DNA from 4 places in the Mesorhizobium sp. M1322 genome. Region 1 is predicted to be linked to each of the others. Evidence: predicted binding sites of a transcription regulator. Region 1 holds the regulator's gene; each other region holds the start of a gene.
What was found. Region 1 encodes LexA, which represses DNA repair genes until DNA is damaged. Its sites were predicted from a motif close to TGTTCNNNNTGTGTTCNG; they were not measured.
Positions count from the first base shown of each region.

Region 2: the regulator LexA is predicted to act here: its motif matches at 2,018-2,035, upstream of ssb (single-stranded DNA-binding protein).
Region 3: the regulator LexA is predicted to act here: its motif matches at 1,233-1,250, upstream of NKH12_RS19160 (YifB family Mg chelatase-like AAA ATPase).
Region 4: the regulator LexA is predicted to act here: its motif matches at 1,181-1,198, upstream of parE (DNA topoisomerase IV subunit B).

Region 1 is NZ_JAMYLP010000027.1:14,922-19,248, forward strand. Features, by position in the region: gene trpC (indole-3-glycerol phosphate synthase TrpC) at 1-60, shown strand, start outside; gene moaC (cyclic pyranopterin monophosphate synthase MoaC) at 127-624, shown strand; gene NKH12_RS12860 (molybdopterin molybdotransferase MoeA) at 624-1,829, shown strand; gene lexA (transcriptional repressor LexA) at 1,934-2,671, shown strand; gene NKH12_RS12870 (ComEC/Rec2 family competence protein) at 2,665-4,327, opposite strand, start outside.
Region 2 is NZ_JAMYLP010000133.1:6,088-10,414, reverse strand. Features, by position in the region: gene NKH12_RS28480 (MarC family protein) at 126-755, shown strand; gene NKH12_RS28475 (OsmC family protein) at 843-1,268, opposite strand; gene ssb (single-stranded DNA-binding protein) at 1,396-1,917, opposite strand; gene NKH12_RS28465 (cupin domain-containing protein) at 2,152-2,520, shown strand; gene NKH12_RS28460 (ArsR/SmtB family transcription factor) at 2,565-2,879, shown strand; gene NKH12_RS28455 (SRPBCC family protein) at 2,876-3,358, shown strand; gene NKH12_RS28450 (ATP-dependent Clp protease proteolytic subunit) at 3,380-3,985, shown strand; gene NKH12_RS28445 (hypothetical protein) at 4,151-4,327, shown strand, end outside.
Region 3 is NZ_JAMYLP010000053.1:1,750-6,076, reverse strand. Features, by position in the region: gene gshB (glutathione synthase) at 219-1,160, shown strand; gene NKH12_RS19160 (YifB family Mg chelatase-like AAA ATPase) at 1,343-2,875, shown strand; gene NKH12_RS19155 (hypothetical protein) at 2,908-3,450, opposite strand; gene NKH12_RS19150 (malate synthase G) at 3,672-4,327, opposite strand, start outside.
Region 4 is NZ_JAMYLP010000067.1:16,157-20,483, reverse strand. Features, by position in the region: gene gcvP (aminomethyl-transferring glycine dehydrogenase) at 1-1,032, shown strand, start outside; gene parE (DNA topoisomerase IV subunit B) at 1,269-3,320, shown strand; gene NKH12_RS21885 (outer membrane protein) at 3,616-4,290, shown strand.

The DNA.
Region 1 (4,327 bases):
GCGCCCGCCGATGCATCGGCCCGAAAATCGGAATCGATTTTCGGAGAGCACGATGCATAGATTCAAAGTATTGGAGCGTACTTGGTGCGTCCAAACGGACGCACGTCGCTCGAAGGTGACCTGACGATGACGGCCGCCCTCACCCATCTTGGTGCGAAAGGCGAAGCCAACATGGTCGATGTCGGCGACAAGGCGGAGACGACCCGCACGGCGATTGCCGAGGGTCTTGTCTCGATGAGACCCGAAACGCTGAAGATGATCCTCGACGGCGACGCCAAAAAGGGCGACGTGTTGGGCACGGCGCGCATCGCCGGCATCATGGCGGCCAAGAGGACGCATGAACTGATCCCGCTTTGCCATTCGCTGCTGTTGACCAAGGTATCCGTTGACATCGAACCGGACGCGGCGCTGCCCGGCCTGAAGGTCACGGCGCTGGCCCGCGTCACCGGCAAGACCGGCGTCGAGATCGAAGCGCTGACCGCCGTCTCGGTCGCTTGCCTCACCATCTACGATATGGCCAAGGCAGTCGATCGCGCCATGGTGATCTCCAGCATCAGGCTGGTGGAAAAGACCGGCGGCAAATCCGGCGACTACAAGGTAGGCGCCCAACAGGCAGGCCGATAATGGCGCTGCTTCCGGTCGCCGAGGCGCTCGAGCGCCTGCTTGAAGATGCTGCGCCCTCGCAAGCTGAAAGCGTCGCCCTGATGGACGCCGCCAACCGCGTGCTGGCGGAGCCGCTCGTGGCGCTCCGCACCCAGCCGCCGTTCAACGCGTCCGCCATGGACGGCTATGCCGTGCGGGCCGAGGATGTCGCGTCCGTGTCCGCGAAACTTTCGGTGATCGGCATGGCTCCGGCCGGACGCGGCTTTGCCGGAACAGTCGGCCCGGCGCAGGCCGTGCGCATCTTCACCGGCGCCCCGCTTCCTGCAGGCGCCGACACCATCGTTATCCAGGAGAATGTCCGCGATCTCGGCGGCGGCAGCATCGAAGTGACCGCGTCGACGGTTGAAGGCCGCAACATCCGCCGCCTCGGGCTCGATTTCTCGAAGGGCGACGTGCTGCTGGAGAAAGGCCGCCTGCTTGATCCGGCGGCATTGTCGCTGGCGGCGTCGGCCAACCATCCGCAGGTCAGCGTGGTGAAACGGCCGCTGGTCGCTATCATCGCCACCGGCGACGAATTGCTGCCGCCAGGCAGCGACCTTGGCCCCGACCAGATCATCTCGTCCAATGCTTATGGCGTCGCCGCCGCTGCCCGCTCAGTCGGCGCCAGCGCGCTCGATCTCGGCATCGCCCCCGACCGCAAGGAGGCGATCGCCACGCTGGTGAAACAAGCGGTCGATGCAGGCGCCGACGTCATCGTCACGCTGGGCGGCGCCTCGGTCGGCGACCATGACCTAGTCCATGACGTGCTGACCGGCGAAGGCATGACGCTCGATTTCTGGAAAATCGCCATGCGGCCCGGCAAGCCGCTGATGTTCGGGCGGCTGGGTGACATCCGCTGCATCGGCCTGCCTGGCAATCCGGTGGCGAGCCTGGTCTGCACGCAGCTCTTTCTGAAGCCGCTGCTTGCGCGCCTCGGCGGCCGCGCCTTCCGGCAGGACATGCGTCAGGCGCGGCTCGGCGCTGCCATGCCGGCCAACGATCTCAGGCAGGACTATGTACGCGCCGTGGTGAGTGAAGAAGCCGGCACGCTGCTGGCGACCCCGTTCGGCATCCAGGATTCCTCGATGCTCAAAATGCTGGCCGACGCCAACGGGCTGATCGTGCGCGAGCCATTCGCTCCCCCAGCCGCGACGGGCGCCGCCTGCAGCGTGCTGATGCTACGCTGAACAAAACGTCAACACATTCATTAAACTTTAAACGGTTGCGGAACACAACTGGAACAGATAGTGTTTGTTCTGGGTTTGTTTTTCTGATTCTGTTGGGGGTCGCGATGCTGACACGCAAACAACACGAACTGCTGATGTTCATCCACGAGCGGCTGAAGGAAAGCGGCATTCCGCCCTCGTTCGACGAGATGAAGGAAGCGCTCGACCTCGCCTCCAAGTCGGGAATCCATCGGCTGATCACGGCGCTGGAGGAGCGCGGCTTCATTCGCCGCCTGCCCAACCGCGCCCGCGCGCTGGAGGTGCTGCGCCTGCCCGATTCGATCGCGCCCGGCCTCAATGCGGCGCGCAAATTCTCGCCGAGCGTCATTCAGGGCAGCCTTGGGCAGGGCAGCCTCGGGCGACAGATCAAGCCGGCGCCTTCACGCATGCCTGCGGCCGGCAATGATGACGACGTCGTTGCCACCGTCTCCATCCCGGTGATGGGCCGCATCGCTGCCGGTGTACCGATCGATGCGATCCAGCACCAGACGCATTCGATCTCGGTGCCGCCGGACATGATCACCGGCGGCACGCACTACGCGCTGGAGGTCAAGGGTGATTCGATGATCGAGGCCGGCATTTTCGACGGCGACACGGTCATCATCCGCAACGCCGACACCGCCCAGCCTGGCGAGATCATCGTCGCCTTGGTCGACGAGGAGGAAGCGACGCTGAAGCGGTTCCGCCGTAAGGGCGCCTCGATCGCACTTGAAGCCGCCAATCCGGCCTATGAAACGCGTATCTTCGGGCCGGACCGGGTCAAGGTGCAAGGCAAGCTCGTCGGACTAATCCGGCGTTACTGAGCGGCAGGCTTTTTGGGTTTCTCGGCCCTGCGGTATGGCGGCAGGCCCTTCGCCTCGCGCGAAAATCTCCGCTGCTCATGCCAGGGTCTATAGGGCTGTCTGACGGCAAAACGGATTTCTGCGCGCGTCGTCGCCGATAGCGGATCGAAGAAGACGGCGGCACTGCCCATGCGAGCGAGCTGCCGTTTGGTGACGACGAGGACCAGCGGATTGCGGCAGGGATTGTAATAGGCTGTGGCGTCGTCGATGACGATCAGATCCGCAAAGGCACAGGCTGACCGCGCGGTTTTGCGGTTGTCGGCGAGCGCGATGATCGCGCCGGACGGATGCCGGGCGAGGCACAGGCCGGCAGTGCAGTAGAAGGGCGCTCCCGGCGGCAGGTCGGCCGGGTCGGCGATGTCGAACCGCACGTCTCCTTTTTCGAATGTCTCGGGCTCGACAATGGTCGCTGAAACCAGCGCATGTTTCCAGTTGTCGGTGGTGAATTCGTTCGAGCGCACCCGGTTGACGGCCAATTCGCCGCCGCCGATCGGCAACGCCACCAGATGCGCATCCTCCGAGATCAGCACGTCGGGCGTGCGCGTCTCGGAAATCGTCAGCAGGCCGGCAAGCGCAAAGGGAAGTGCCGCAAGCCGCAACCATGTCGTCGCCATCGTGGCGATGACCAGGGCGACCGTCACCAGCAGCACCGATTGCAACGAAATAAGTCCGACTGCATCGACCGGCGAACGCTCGGAAATCCATCCCGATATTGCGATCATGGCCGTCAGCCCCTTGCCCATCATGTAGAGGAAAGGTCCGTCGAAGCCGAAAGGCATTGCCAAGGCGCTGAGGACGGCCAGGAACATGACGACCGTTACGATCGGCATGACCGCCAGATTGGCGAACAGGCTAAGCGGCGAGACGCGCTGGAAGTGCCAAATGGCGAAGAGCGCGGTGGCGGTGCCGGCAATGATGGAGGTCATTGCGATGGTGCCTGTCCCAGCGGCGAGTTTCCGCGTGACGAAAACGACCGGTGACCGTCGCTGTGGCGGCGCCGTGGCCTTGTCGGCACGATAGTCGGACCAGCCGGCATAGGCACCCACGAGAGCAGCAGTCGCGGCGAAGGACATCTGGAAGCTTGGGCCGACCACCTCGTGCGGCGACACGACGATGACGGCGATGGCAGAAATCGCCAGATTGCGCATGGTGAGTGCCGCCCGGTCGAACAGCACGGCAACAAGCATTACCGCCAGCATGATGAAGCTGCGCTCAGCCGCGACCACGATACCGGAAAAAATGAGATAGGCCGCGATGGAAAGGAGTGCGGCAGCAGCCGCATATTTTTTGACCGGCCGGCGTGACGAAAAATCGGGAAACAGCGCAAAGGCGCCGCGCAGCAATCCCATGATGGTGCCGGCGACAAGCGCCATGTGCAAGCCGGAAATCGAGATGATGTGGTAGATGCCGGTGCGCCGCATCGATTCGTTTATCTCTTCGGGAATGCCGGCACGCACGCCGACGATCAGCGCGGCGGCAATCTCCCCCTCGGCGCCACCAATGCTGTCCCTGATATGGTCGGCAATGGTTTCGCGCGCCTTTTCGATCGAGGAAGAAAGGCGCGCGGCGAACGGCGCATCCTCGGAAACGACGATCTTCGGATTGCCGAGGAAAAAG
Region 2 (4,327 bases), on a different contig from region 1:
GGGTGCTGTCCCGCCGACATCAAAAGGTTTCCCGGCACGCGGGCAGTTTCCCAGCAGTTTTCACCGCTCCTACTTTGCTCTACCAATGCAGGGTCTCGGGCACGGCCCGGCGGGGAGGGTCAGAGATGCCGAGCTTCGACAGCCTGTTCAACGCTTTCGTCACCATTCTCGTGACCATCGACCCACCCGGCCTCGCGCCGCTCTTCCTCGCCGTGACGCGCGGCATGAACCGCGAGGAGCGCAACCAGGTTTCCGTCCGCGCCTCGATCATCGCTTTCCTGGTGATGGCGCTGTTTGCAATCGCCGGCGCATCGATCCTGTCGGTGTTCGGCATCACGCTGCCGGCGTTCCGCGTCGCCGGCGGGTTCCTGCTGTTCTTCATCGCCTTCGAAATGGTGTTCGAGCGCCGGCAGGACCGCAAGGAGAAGATCGGCGACGTCGCCATCACCAAGGACATGATTCACAACATCGCCGCCTTTCCGCTGGCGATCCCGCTGATCGCCGGTCCGGGCGCGATTTCAGCGACCGTCCTGCTCTCCGGCTCGTTTCCAGGTTTTGGAGCGCAGGCAGCCCTTGTCGGCATCATCGCGATCTGCCTTGTGATCACCTACCTGGTGTTCGTGCTGGCCGAGCGCATCGACCGTATCCTCGGCCAGACCGGCCGCTCGATCCTGACGCGGCTCCTCGGCGTCATCCTGGCGGCGCTCGCCGTGCAGTTCGTCGCCGACGGCATCAAGGCGTTGATGGCGGGGTGAAAAACGAAAGCGGCCTCGCGCTTGATACCGAGGCTGCCATTTTCGTTATCCAGCTCGCGCGACGAACCGCCACCACTGGACGCTGTCCTACTTAGCCGTGGTGTCGATGACTTCGAAGTCGTGGGTGATCTCGGCGGTCTTGGCCATCATTGTCGAGGCCGAGCAGTATTTTTCGATCGACAGATCGATTGCCCGCCTCACCTTATCGGGCGAAAGCGCGCGGCCCTTAACAATGAAACGCATATGGATGCGGGTGAACACCCGCGGCTCCTTCTCCGCCCGGTCGGCGTCGAGCTCGACCACACAGTCTTCGACCGCCTCGCGGCCCTTTTCGAGGATGTGGACGACATCATAGGCCGAGCAGCCGCCGGTGCCGAGCAGCACCAGTTCCATCGGGCTCGGCCCCGGCGTCCTGCCTTCCGGCCCGAACGCGGTCCCCAGCACCACCTTGTGACCGCTGCCGGACTCGCCAACGAAAGTGCGCTCCTCGACCCATTTGATCCGTGCTTTCACCTGATCCGTCCTTTCACCGTGCACCGCTCAAACGCACAACGTCCCGAAGACAGATCTTCGGGACGCCAATGCATGGCCTCAAGTAGCTGGCGTTGTCAGCTCGCGCAGAGCCGTTCGCTCCGAGGGATCAGAACGGAATTTCGTCGTCCAGTTCGCGCGACGAACCGCCGCCACCACCGCCCTTGTTGCCACCGCCGCCGCGATTGAGACTCTCGCCCGGACCCGACTGACCGAAATCGGAACCACGGCTGCTGCCGCCACCGGCATAACTGCCGACCTGACCGCCCTCGCCCTGCCCGCGTGCGTCGAGCATCTGCAGCTCGCCACGGAATTTCTGCAGCACGATTTCGGTCGTGTAGCGGTCATTGCCGGTCTGGTCCTGCCATTTGCGCGTCTGCAACTGGCCTTCGACATAAACCTTGGCACCCTTCTTCAGGTACTGCTCGGCGACCTTGGCGAGCTGGTCGTTGAAGATGACGACATTGTGCCACTCGGTCTTTTCCTTGCGCTCGCCGGAAGTCTTGTCGCGCCAGCTTTCCGACGTGGCGACGCGGATATTGACGACCGGCTCACCCGAATTCAAACGGCGGATTTCCGGGTCCGCCCCGAGATTGCCCACCAGAATGACCTTGTTGACGCTACCCGCCATGATACTTCTCCGCGCTCATCCGAAACAAAATTTCTGTCGCTCACCTTATAGACTGCGGACAATCCCCGCCTGCCGCAGCTGCCTTTTCCCACAAGGTTTTTGTTCTCTTTTCGTTCTAGACTCCGCAACCCTTATTGTCAAGGAATGTCAGCAACAAGTAATATCTTGGGCCTGGAAATTCCACGATATCTGGCCGCCGGGATCGAAGGTCGAATATAATGAAGACGGTTGCGCATGAGGACCAGCCGCAAGAAGAGTGGCGAGCGGGAGTACACCCGCATGCATGTTTCGGCCTGCAACGGCGCAACTCAACTGTGCATATTTGAACAATGGGTCGAGCCCTGGGTTGGCGCCCCGACACATTGGCACCCGGTCGAGGAGGTGCTTACTGTGATCGCTGGCAAGGCCGAAATGTGGATCGATGAGGAGCGTGTCGTCTTGATTCCCGGGCAGTCCCTTGTTGTTCCCGCGCACAGGAAACATGGCTTTCGAAATGTCGGCACTGAGACGCTTCACATCCATGCCGTGCTGGCGTCACCAATCTTCGAGGCAATTTTTGAGGGATCTGCCGAGCCGGTCAGACGCTGGCTTCCGGCGCCATAAAACGGCACTTGCCAAACCAATAAGTATCGACTTATGCTTTGACCATGATCGAAGCAGAAATTTTTCGTGCCTTGGCCGACCCGACGCGCCGCGCCGTCTACGAACGGCTCGCCGCCGGCGAGATGACCGTGTCGGAACTGCGCAGCGGCATGACCGTGTCGCAACCGGCCGTGTCGCAGCATCTCGCGGTGCTGCGCGGCGCCGGCCTGGTGGCCGAGCGGCGGGCCGGCCGCAACGCCTATTATCGCGCCGATCCGCAGGGCCTTGACCCACTGCTTGGCTGGATCGACCGCTACCGTGCGTTCTGGCCCGAGCGTATCGAGAGACTCAAGGCGGTTTTGAAGGACATGGACCAATGACGGCAAAACAGCATTCGGACATGGCGGCAGATTCGATCGAGTTCGAGTGCGAGCTTCCGGAACCGCCGGAAAAAGTGTGGCGGGCGCTGACGGTACCAGACCTGCTCGCGGCCTGGATGATGCCGAACGACATCAAGCCGGAGGTCGGCGGCCGCTTTGCCTTTGCTAAGGCTGATGCGCACATCGAGTGCGAAATCCTCGACGCCGAGCCCGAACGCCTGCTGCGCTATTCCTGGCGGGAGCGGCCGGCGCCTGGCAAAGCAGCGGATCCGCTTGCCGGCCCGCTGGACAGTATCGTCACCTTCACGCTCGACCGCACCGTGTCGGGCGGCACGCATCTGCGCATCGTCCACGGCGGATTTGCGCGAGTAGCTACGCCTGCGGTTGCAGGCGCCGGTTGCCGGCTCTCGCTCAACGCACACAGCCGCAGACAGACCATCGCCGCAAACACGCCCCGCCCCTTCCTGCGCGCGGCCTGAGCGGCACAACGGAGAAAAGCGATGAGCGGTTTTGCCAACCTGGTGCCGATGGTGATCGAGCAGTCGAGCCGCGGCGAACGCGCCTTCGACATTTTTTCGCGGCTGCTGCGCGAGCGCATCGTCTTCATCAACGGCCCGATCGACGATGGCGTGTCGGCGCTGGTCTGTGCCCAGCTTCTGTCGCTGGAATCCGACAATCCCGATAAGGAGATTTCGCTCTACATCAACTCGCCGGGCGGCGTGGTGACCAGCGGTTTCGCCATCTACGACACGATGCAGTATATAAGCAGTCCGGTATCGACCGTCTGCATGGGCTTTGCCGCCTCGATGGCCTCGTTTCTGCTGATGGCGGGCACGCCGGGCCGGCGCATCGCGCTGCCCAACACCAGCATCCTGCTGCACCAGCCGTCAGGCGGTTTCCAGGGCCAGGCCTCCGACATCCAGCGCCATGCCGAAGGCATTCTCAGGACCAAGCGGCGGATGACCGAGCTTTACGCGCACCATTGCGGTCGCACGTTCGAAGAGGTCGAACGCACGCTCGACCGCGACCATTTCATGACTGCCAAGGAGGCAAAGACTTGGGGGCTTGTCGATCATGTTTTTGACACCCGTAAAAGGGCGGCGTGAAAGATAGCCGGCTCATGAGCGACGACGGCCAAGTCATTCGGCGAGTTTGATCGCCACCGGTCTGGCCTCGACCATGGCGCGGCGATATAGTCCGCCGATGCTCGACAAGATTTCACGCAGCCGTTTGAACCGCCTAGTCTAGTCATCGGTGTTGCAGTCGCGGCCATGACCTCCGGCACGGCGTTCGCCCAAGACAATTCAACGTCTTCGCAGAACGGCACGCTGCCCGGCGTGGCCGATGACTATCGCATCGCCAAGCCGGCTCCCGAACCCGACGATGCCGTGCCCAGCGACGGCCAGTTCAAGATCGGCGATATGGACGTCAGGATTTCCGGCAGCATA
Region 3 (4,327 bases), on a different contig from region 1:
GGCTTATGTCAGACAAAAAGGCGATCACGCCCCCGCTACGCGTCCTCGCTGCGGCGGCGATCCCATGAAAGCATCGAGCGCACGCGTGGCCTCGCTTTGTCTGCAACTGACCGACAGACGCCCCGCTTGCAGCAGGCAATCCTCAAAATGTCGCGATTGGCAGATGACCGGCGAAGCTGTACAGGCAAGCAGCCCATCCGATCCGCCGGAGATCCGCCATGCCTCTGAAAATCGCCATCCAGATGGACCACATCTCCACCGTCTCGATTGCCGGCGACACGTCTTTCGCGCTGTCGCTGGAAGCGCAGCGGCGCGGCCATCAGCTGTTCCATTATACGCCCGACCGGCTGTCGCTGCGCGGCGGCAAGGTGTTTGCCCGCATCGAGGCAATGCAGGTCCGCGACGAGAAGGGCAATCACTATTCGCTCGGCGAAGAAGTCCGCACCGACCTGTCGGAGATGGACGTCATCCTGCTCAGGCAGGATCCGCCGTTCGACATGAACTACATCACCACGACGCACATACTCGAGCGTATCCATCCCAAGACGCTGGTGGTCAACGACCCGGCCTGGGTGCGCAACAGCCCGGAAAAGATCTTCGTCACCGAATTTCCCGACCTGATGCCGGAAACGCTGATCACCAAGGACCCGCTGGAGGTCGCCGCCTTCCGGAAGGAGTTCGGCGACATCATCGTCAAGCCGCTCTACGGCAATGGCGGCGCCGGCATCTTCCACCTGCACGAGGCCGATCGCAACCTCGCCTCGCTGCTCGAAATGTTCGGCCAGATGTTCCGCGAGCCCTATATCGTGCAGCGCTATCTGAAGGAGGTGCGCGCCGGCGACAAGCGCATCATCCTGATCGACGGTGAGCCAGTCGGCGCCATCAACCGGGTGCCGGCCGAGACTGATTCACGCTCCAACATGCATGTCGGCGGCCGTGCCGAAAAAACCGAACTGACGGCGCGCGAGCGCGAGATCTGCGCCCGCATCGGCCCGTCGCTGAAAGAGCGCGGTTTTATCCTCGTCGGCATCGACGTGATCGGCGACTACATGACCGAGATCAACGTGACGTCGCCGACCGGCGTGCGCGAGGTGCAGCGTTTTGGTGGCGCCGACATCGCCAGCCTGTTCTGGGATGCAGTCGAGGACAAACGCAAGTAGCACCCACACTTGGGGGAATAGTGTTTTTCCGATCCGTTGCCGACGCAACGCGATCAGAGCGCAACGTTCAATTGTTCCCGTAATGTTCTTGCCTTCGCCCGAAATCTGTGGTTGTCTCCGGTGACGCCGTTCGCGGCATGATCGCAGGGCTTCGGGCGAGCCCGTATCCGGGGGCAGAAAAAATGGTTGCGCGGGTCCGCACGGTCGCTTTCCAGGGCATCGAGGCCGTACCGGTCGACGTGCAGGTGATGATTGCGCCCGGCAAGGTCAACATGCACATCGTCGGCCTCGGCGACAAGGCGGTGGCCGAAAGCCGTGAGCGGGTGCAGGCGGCGCTGCATGCGTCGGGCCTGTCGATGCCGTCGAAGAAGGTCACGGTAAATCTGGCGCCCGCCGACCTGCCCAAGGAAGGCAGCCATTACGATTTGCCGATCGCGCTCGGCCTGATGGCGGCATTGGGGGCGATTCCGGGCGACATGCTGGCCGGCTATATCGTGCTTGGCGAGCTGTCGCTCGACGGCACCATCGCAGCGGTGGCCGGCGCGCTGCCGGCGGCGATCGGCGCCAATGCCGAAGGCAAGGGCCTGATCTGCCCTTTCGCCTGCGGCCCGGAAGCGGCGTGGGCCGGCAAGGATTTCGACATCCTGGCACCGCGCAGCCTGATCGCCATCGCCAATCATTTTCGCGGCACACAGGTCCTGTCGCGGCCGGAGCCCGGCATCCATGCCTCGGCGCGTGACCTGCCGGATCTCGCCGACATCAAGGGCCAGGAGACCGCCAAGCGGGCACTGGAAGTGGCGGCGGCCGGCGGCCACAATCTGTTGATGGTCGGACCGCCGGGGTCGGGAAAATCGATGCTGGCGCAGCGGCTGCCGTCGATCCTGCCGCCGCTGGCGCCCAGGGAATTGCTCGAAGTCTCGATGATCGCGTCGGTGGCCGGCGAACTCGGCGAAGGAAAACTGACCGACCGGCGGCCGTTCCGTGCGCCGCACCATTCGGCCTCGATGGCTGCCATGGTCGGCGGCGGCCTGCGCGTGCGGCCGGGCGAGGCGTCGCTTGCCCATCACGGCGTGCTGTTCCTCGACGAGTTTCCCGAATTCTCGCCGCAGGCGCTCGACGCACTGCGCCAGCCGCTGGAGACCGGCGACTGCATGATCGCCCGCGCCAATCATCGTGTCACCTATTCGGCACGCATCCAGCTGGTCGCGGCGATGAACCCGTGCCGCTGCGGCATGGCCGGCGAGCCGGGCTATCGCTGCCTGCGCGGCGACCGTTGCCGCACCGATTACCAGGCGCGCATTTCCGGCCCGCTGCTCGACCGTATCGATATCCGGATCGAGGTGCCGGCGGTCTCGGCCAGCGATCTGATCCGGCCGGACCGGGCAGAGAAAAGTGCCGCGGTGGCGCTGCGCGTGGCCCGCGCCCGGACGATCCAGCGCGAGCGTTTCGAACGGCTTGGCGCGACCTCCGCCACCACCAACGCGCATTGCTCGCCCTCGGTCATCGAGGAGATCGCGATGCCGGATGCATCAGGCCTGTCGCTGCTCAGGGATGCCAGCGAGAAACTAGGCTTTTCCGCGCGGGCCTATCATCGGGTCCTGAAGGTGGCGCGAACATTGGCCGATCTCGAGGCCAGCGAGACGGTCGGCCGCATCCATCTGGCCGAGGCGATTTCCTACCGCATGAGCTCGGAGCGAATGGCGCAGGCGGCGTGACGTTCCCCTCCCGCCAGTCATTTCCGCAGCAGCTATTTAACCGGGATCATGAGATGTGCGTAGGGAGTGCCCGCCCACATCACATATGGCCTGGACGTGTCAGGCTTGGGGTCCGCCGGATAGCCCTGCATCATGTCCGTTGCGTTGACGATCATCACGTGCGGTCCGGTCTCGATCCAATTGTTGCCTTCCTCGGGCTTCGTCGCATAAGGATCGGTGTTGCTGCCGTCGGTGCCGCCGGCCAGCATATACATGAAGCCGACCTTGCCCTTGGGCGGTTCCTTTTTTCCCATCCAAGCCATCGCCCATTCCATAGAGTTGGCGTCGCCACACATTGGATCCGGGCCAGGTGTGGCCGGGTTGTCGGGCATGCACCAGAAGCCGTTTGTGCCCTCGCGCAGTGTGCGCATTGCACCCTTCTCATCCATAGCGTGGATCGCAGCGCCGCTTGCTACAGCGGGGGGTGCGGCGGATTCAGCGCTCTTGATCATCGCAGCGTCGTCGGCGGCTGCGCCTTGCATCGCAAACAAACTGCCCGCTGCCAAAAGCGCAGCGACCGTCAGAAGCCGTTTCATGGCCGTTCTCCGGTTTTTTTGAGTTGATATCGGACGCACGGCCTCCCAGAGCCGTTTGTCGGTGGTCAAAATTCTAGCAGATGGCATGCACCGGGACAACGCTGTTTTAGCGATGGCTAATATCCTTCGGGTGATTCAGACCGGGCTCTCAAACATGCTGCATCGGACGATTTCTATTTCGCGCCTCGTCTTGTGAGACTGCGCCTTGCAACGGCGGCTTGCTATCCAGCCCGCTCCTTCGCCTTCAGCTTCAGCCGCCGCGCGTGCAGCACCGGCTCGGTGTAGCCGTTGGGCTGGGTGCGGCCTTTGAAAACCAAGTCGCAAGCAGCGAGGAAGGCGATCGACTTGTCGAAGTCGGGCGCCATCGGCCGGTAGAGCGGATCGCCTGCGTTCTGGCGATCGACGACGCCGGCCATGCGCTTCATCGTCTCCATCATTTGGTCTGAGGTGCAGACGCCATGATGCAGCCAGTTGGCGATATGCTGCGAGGAGATCCGCAGCGTAGCGCGGTCCTCCATCAGGCCAACGTCATTGATGTCAGGCACTTTCGAACAGCCGACGCCCTGGTCGATCCAGCGCACGACATAGCCGAGAATGCCTTGCGCGTTGTTGTCGAGCTCCTTCTGGATTTCCTCCTGAGACCAGTTCGGCCGCACCGCTACCGGCACCGACAATATGTCGTCGAGCTTGGCCTTCGGCCGGCTCTTCAGCGCCGTCTGCACGGCGTGGACGTCGACCTTGTGATAGTGGGTGGCGTGCAGTGTTGCCGCCGTCGGCGACGGCACCCAGGCGGTGTTGGCGCCGGCCTTGGGATGGGCGATCTTCTCCGCAAGCATCGCCGCCATCAGATCGGGCATCGCCCACATGCCCTTGCCGA
Region 4 (4,327 bases), on a different contig from region 1:
ATGAGCGTCGTCGTCGTGCGCTGCACCGAGGATGGTAATATCGACATGGACGATATGAGTGCCAAGGCGAACGCGCATTCAAAGAATCTCGCCGCGCTGATGTTCACCTATCCCTCGACGCATGGCGTATACGAGGAAGGCGCGCGGCATCTCTGCGCCCTCATTCACGAGCATGGCGCCCAGGTCTATTTCGACGGCGCCAACCTCAACGCCTTGGTCGGCCTCGCTCGCCCTGGCGACATCGGCGCCGATGTCTGCCACATGAATCTGCACAAGACCTTCTGCATCCCGCATGGCGGCGGCGGTCCCGGCGTCGGCCCGATCGGCGTCAAGGCGCATTTGAGACCGTATCTGCCCGGCCACGTCACCGAAGGCTCGGGCCATGCCGTGTCGGCCGCACCGTTCGGCAGCGCTTCGATCCTGCCGATCACCTGGATGTATATTCGCATGATGGGCGCTTCCGGCCTCAAGCAGGCCACCGAGACGGCGATCGTTTCCGCCAACTACGTGGCGACGCGGCTCGCACCGCACTTCCCGCTCCTCTACAAGGGCAGGCACGATCGCATCGCCCATGAGTGCATCCTCGACACCCGCGTGCTCAAGGAGAGCTCCGGCATCAGCGTCGACGATATCGCCAAACGGCTGATCGATTATGGTTTCCATGCGCCGACCATGTCGTTTCCGGTGGCCGGCACGCTAATGGTCGAGCCGACCGAGTCCGAGCCCAAGAGCGAACTGGATCGCTTCTGCGAGGCGATGATCGCGATATCAGGCGAGGCAGCCAAGGTGGCGAAAGGCGAATGGCCCTTGGCCGACAATCCGCTGGTCAATGCGCCCCATACCGCGGCCGAGGCGCTGGCCGGCCAGTGGACCCATCCCTATTCGCGCCTGGAGGCGGCCTACCCGGCCGGTGATGCCCACACATCAGCCAAATACTGGCCGCCGGTGTCGCGCATCGACAATGTCGCCGGCGACCGAAACCTCGTCTGCTCCTGCCCGCCGTTGTCGGAGTATCTGGGGGCGGCGGAATAGAACCAGCCGACTGCGAGGCAGACTGCCCCCTCATTTCCCGCGCACACGCAATGAGGGTGGCCGATGCGGCAAACCCCTGAAGGCCGGAGTTTTCGACCCATTTCCGCCGCTTGGTTGTCGGATGGCTTTGCAGTAAGAGGCTCTATCCTCGAACGTAACAGGAACCTCCGTCGCCTGCCCGCAAAAAGCGTGGCAGTATTGGGTGGTGATTCGCAACATCGGAATCCAGGACCAGCATGGACGACAATAACGATCTTTTCGGCACTATGGACAAGCAGCCGCAACCGGTTCGCGCCACCGCGCGCCCGGCTGACCCGCTGGTGCAGGCGGCGAAGCGTCCGGCATCCCGCGACGGCAGCGAGAGCTACAGTGCCGCCGACATCGAGGTTCTGGAAGGGCTGGAGCCGGTGCGGCGGCGACCCGGCATGTATATCGGCGGCACCGACGACAAGGCGATGCACCATTTGTTCGCCGAGGTCATCGACAACGCGATGGACGAGGCGGTCGCCGGCCACGCGACCTTCATTGATGTAGAGCTTTCGGCCGATGGATATCTGGCGGTGACCGACAATGGCCGCGGCATTCCGGTCGATCCGCATCCGAAATTCAAGAAACCGGCGCTCGAAGTCATCATGACGACGCTGCATTCGGGCGGCAAGTTCGACAGCAAGGTCTACGAAACCTCGGGCGGCCTGCACGGCGTCGGCGTCTCCGTCGTCAACGCGCTGTCGGACCATCTCGAGGTCGAGGTCGCGCGCGGGCGCCAGCTCTATCGCCAGCGTTTTTCGCGGGGCGTCCCGGTGACTGGCCTGGAGCAACTCGGCGAGGTGCATAACCGGCGCGGCACCAAGATACGCTTCCATCCCGACGAGCAGATCTTCGGCAAGGGTGCGGCATTCGAGCCGGCGCGGCTCTACCGTATGACGCGCTCGAAAGCCTATCTGTTCGGCGGCGTCGAGATCCGCTGGACCTGCGATGCGTCGCTGATCAAGGAGAAGGACACGACGCCAGCTAAGGCCGAGTTCCATTTCCCCGGCGGCCTCAAGGACTATCTGAAAGCCTCGCTCGGCGATGAATTCCAGGTCACCCGCGAAATCTTCGCCGGCAAAAGCGACAGGCAAGGCGGCCACGGTTCGCTCGAATGGGCAGTGACCTGGTTCGGCGGCGACGGGTTCCTCAATTCCTACTGCAACACCATCCCGACCGGCGAAGGCGGCACGCACGAGGCCGGCTTCCGCAACGTTTTGACGCGCGGCCTGCGCGCCTATGCCGACCTGGTCGGCAACAAGCGTGCTTCGATCGTCACGTCGGAAGACGTCATGATCTCGGCGGCGGGCATGCTGTCGGTGTTCATCCGCGAACCGGAATTCGTCGGCCAGACCAAGGACAGGCTGGCGACGATCGAGGCGATCAGGATCGTCGAGACCGCCATCCGCGATCCGTTCGATCACTGGCTGGCAGACAATCCGCAGGAAGCTTCGAAGCTGCTCGAATGGGTGATCGCGCGTGCCGACGAGCGGGTGCGGCGGCGCCAGGAAAAGGAAGTGTCGCGCAAGAGCGCAGTGCGCAAGCTGCGCCTGCCCGGCAAGCTCGCCGACTGCACGCAGAATGCCGCGGCCGGCGCCGAGCTCTTCATCGTCGAGGGCGATTCGGCCGGCGGCTCGGCGAAACAGGCGCGCGACCGCGCCAGCCAGGCGGTGCTGCCGCTGCGTGGAAAGATCCTCAACGTCGCCAGCGCCGGCAACGACAAGCTGGCCGGCAACCAGCAGATTTCCGACCTGATCCAGGCGCTTGGCTGTGGCACGCGCTCGAAATACCGCGATCAGGATCTGCGCTACGACCGGGTCATCATCATGACCGACGCCGACGTCGACGGCGCCCACATCGCTTCCTTGCTGATCACCTTCTTCTATCAGGAGATGCCGAGCCTGGTCCGCGGCGGCCATCTCTATCTGGCGGTGCCGCCGCTCTACTCGATCCGGCAAGGCGGCAAGATCGCCTATGCCCGCGATGATGCGCACAAGGACGAACTCCTGCGCACCGAGTTCACCGGGCGCGGCAAAGTCGAAATCGGCCGCTTCAAGGGGCTCGGCGAAATGATGGCCGCCCAGCTCAAGGAAACCACCATGGACCCGAGGAAGCGCACGCTGCTCAGGGTCGATGTGATCGACGCCGAGGCGGCGACCAAGGATGCGGTCGACGCGCTGATGGGCACCAAACCGGAAGCCCGCTTCCGCTTCATCCAGGAACGTGCGGAATTCGCCGAGACGGAAGTGCTGGACATCTGAGCGTCTTCTGCTCGGCGAACCGCAAACGGCGACCGTCACTGTTGCAAGGCGGTATGGCTGGCATCACCGTGCGAAGCGAGGCAACGCCTGTGATGCTTTGTCGTGTCAAGCAGCGCTGAAAGCGCCGAAATAGTTGAGTCTGCTGCTTTGAAATCCGACGACTTCTGCAATTTCGTGTCCTATTTGCAACAAAAAAGAGGAACCATTGTCCAACCGCCGCGAAGGGAGAGCGCGCATATGGACCAAAGCCAGCAGTCTAAGGTAGTGGTTTGATATCCATATTAGGGGGCAAATTATGCGCAAGATTCTTCTCGCATCCATTCTCGTTATAGGCTCATCCGAGGTTGCGATCTCGGCCGACGCTGTGATCGATACACTCCCCGTTGAGTCGGCCTACAACTGGAGCGGCGCCTATTTGGGCGGATTTATCGGCTACGGTTTTGGTGACACCGAACATCTCAATCCGCCCGGTGAGACGGGAGATCTGGACATCGACGGGGTCATTGGCGGCGTCGCCCTGGGCTACAACTACCAGATGGACCAGTACGTTCTTGGCGTGGAGGCAGACATTGCCTGGTCGGGCATAGAAGGTTCCCACGGGCCAGCTTTGTTCAACTCGTTCAATTGCGGGTCGGGCGCGTGCGAGACGGAAGTCAACTGGCTTGCCACAATTCGCGGCAGGGCGGGCTATGCTTTCGACAATATTCTGCCATACGTAACCGGTGGTGTGGCGATCGGAGGCGTGGATGCACGCATCGAAAATGCTCCCACCTTGCAAGACGGCGAGGAGACTCAGGTCGGCTGGACGGTGGGTGCAGGTATTGAATACGGCATCACGCAGCAATGGACTGCCAAGGTCGAGTATCTCTACACTGATCTCGGAGATTGGCGCTACGACAGCGACGGCTCCGACTTCAGCGCCACGGCAGAGTTCTCGACCGTGAAGTTTGGCGTCAATTACCGATTCTGAACATCGGCCGGTCCTGATTTCTTGCTCGGGTGTTGTA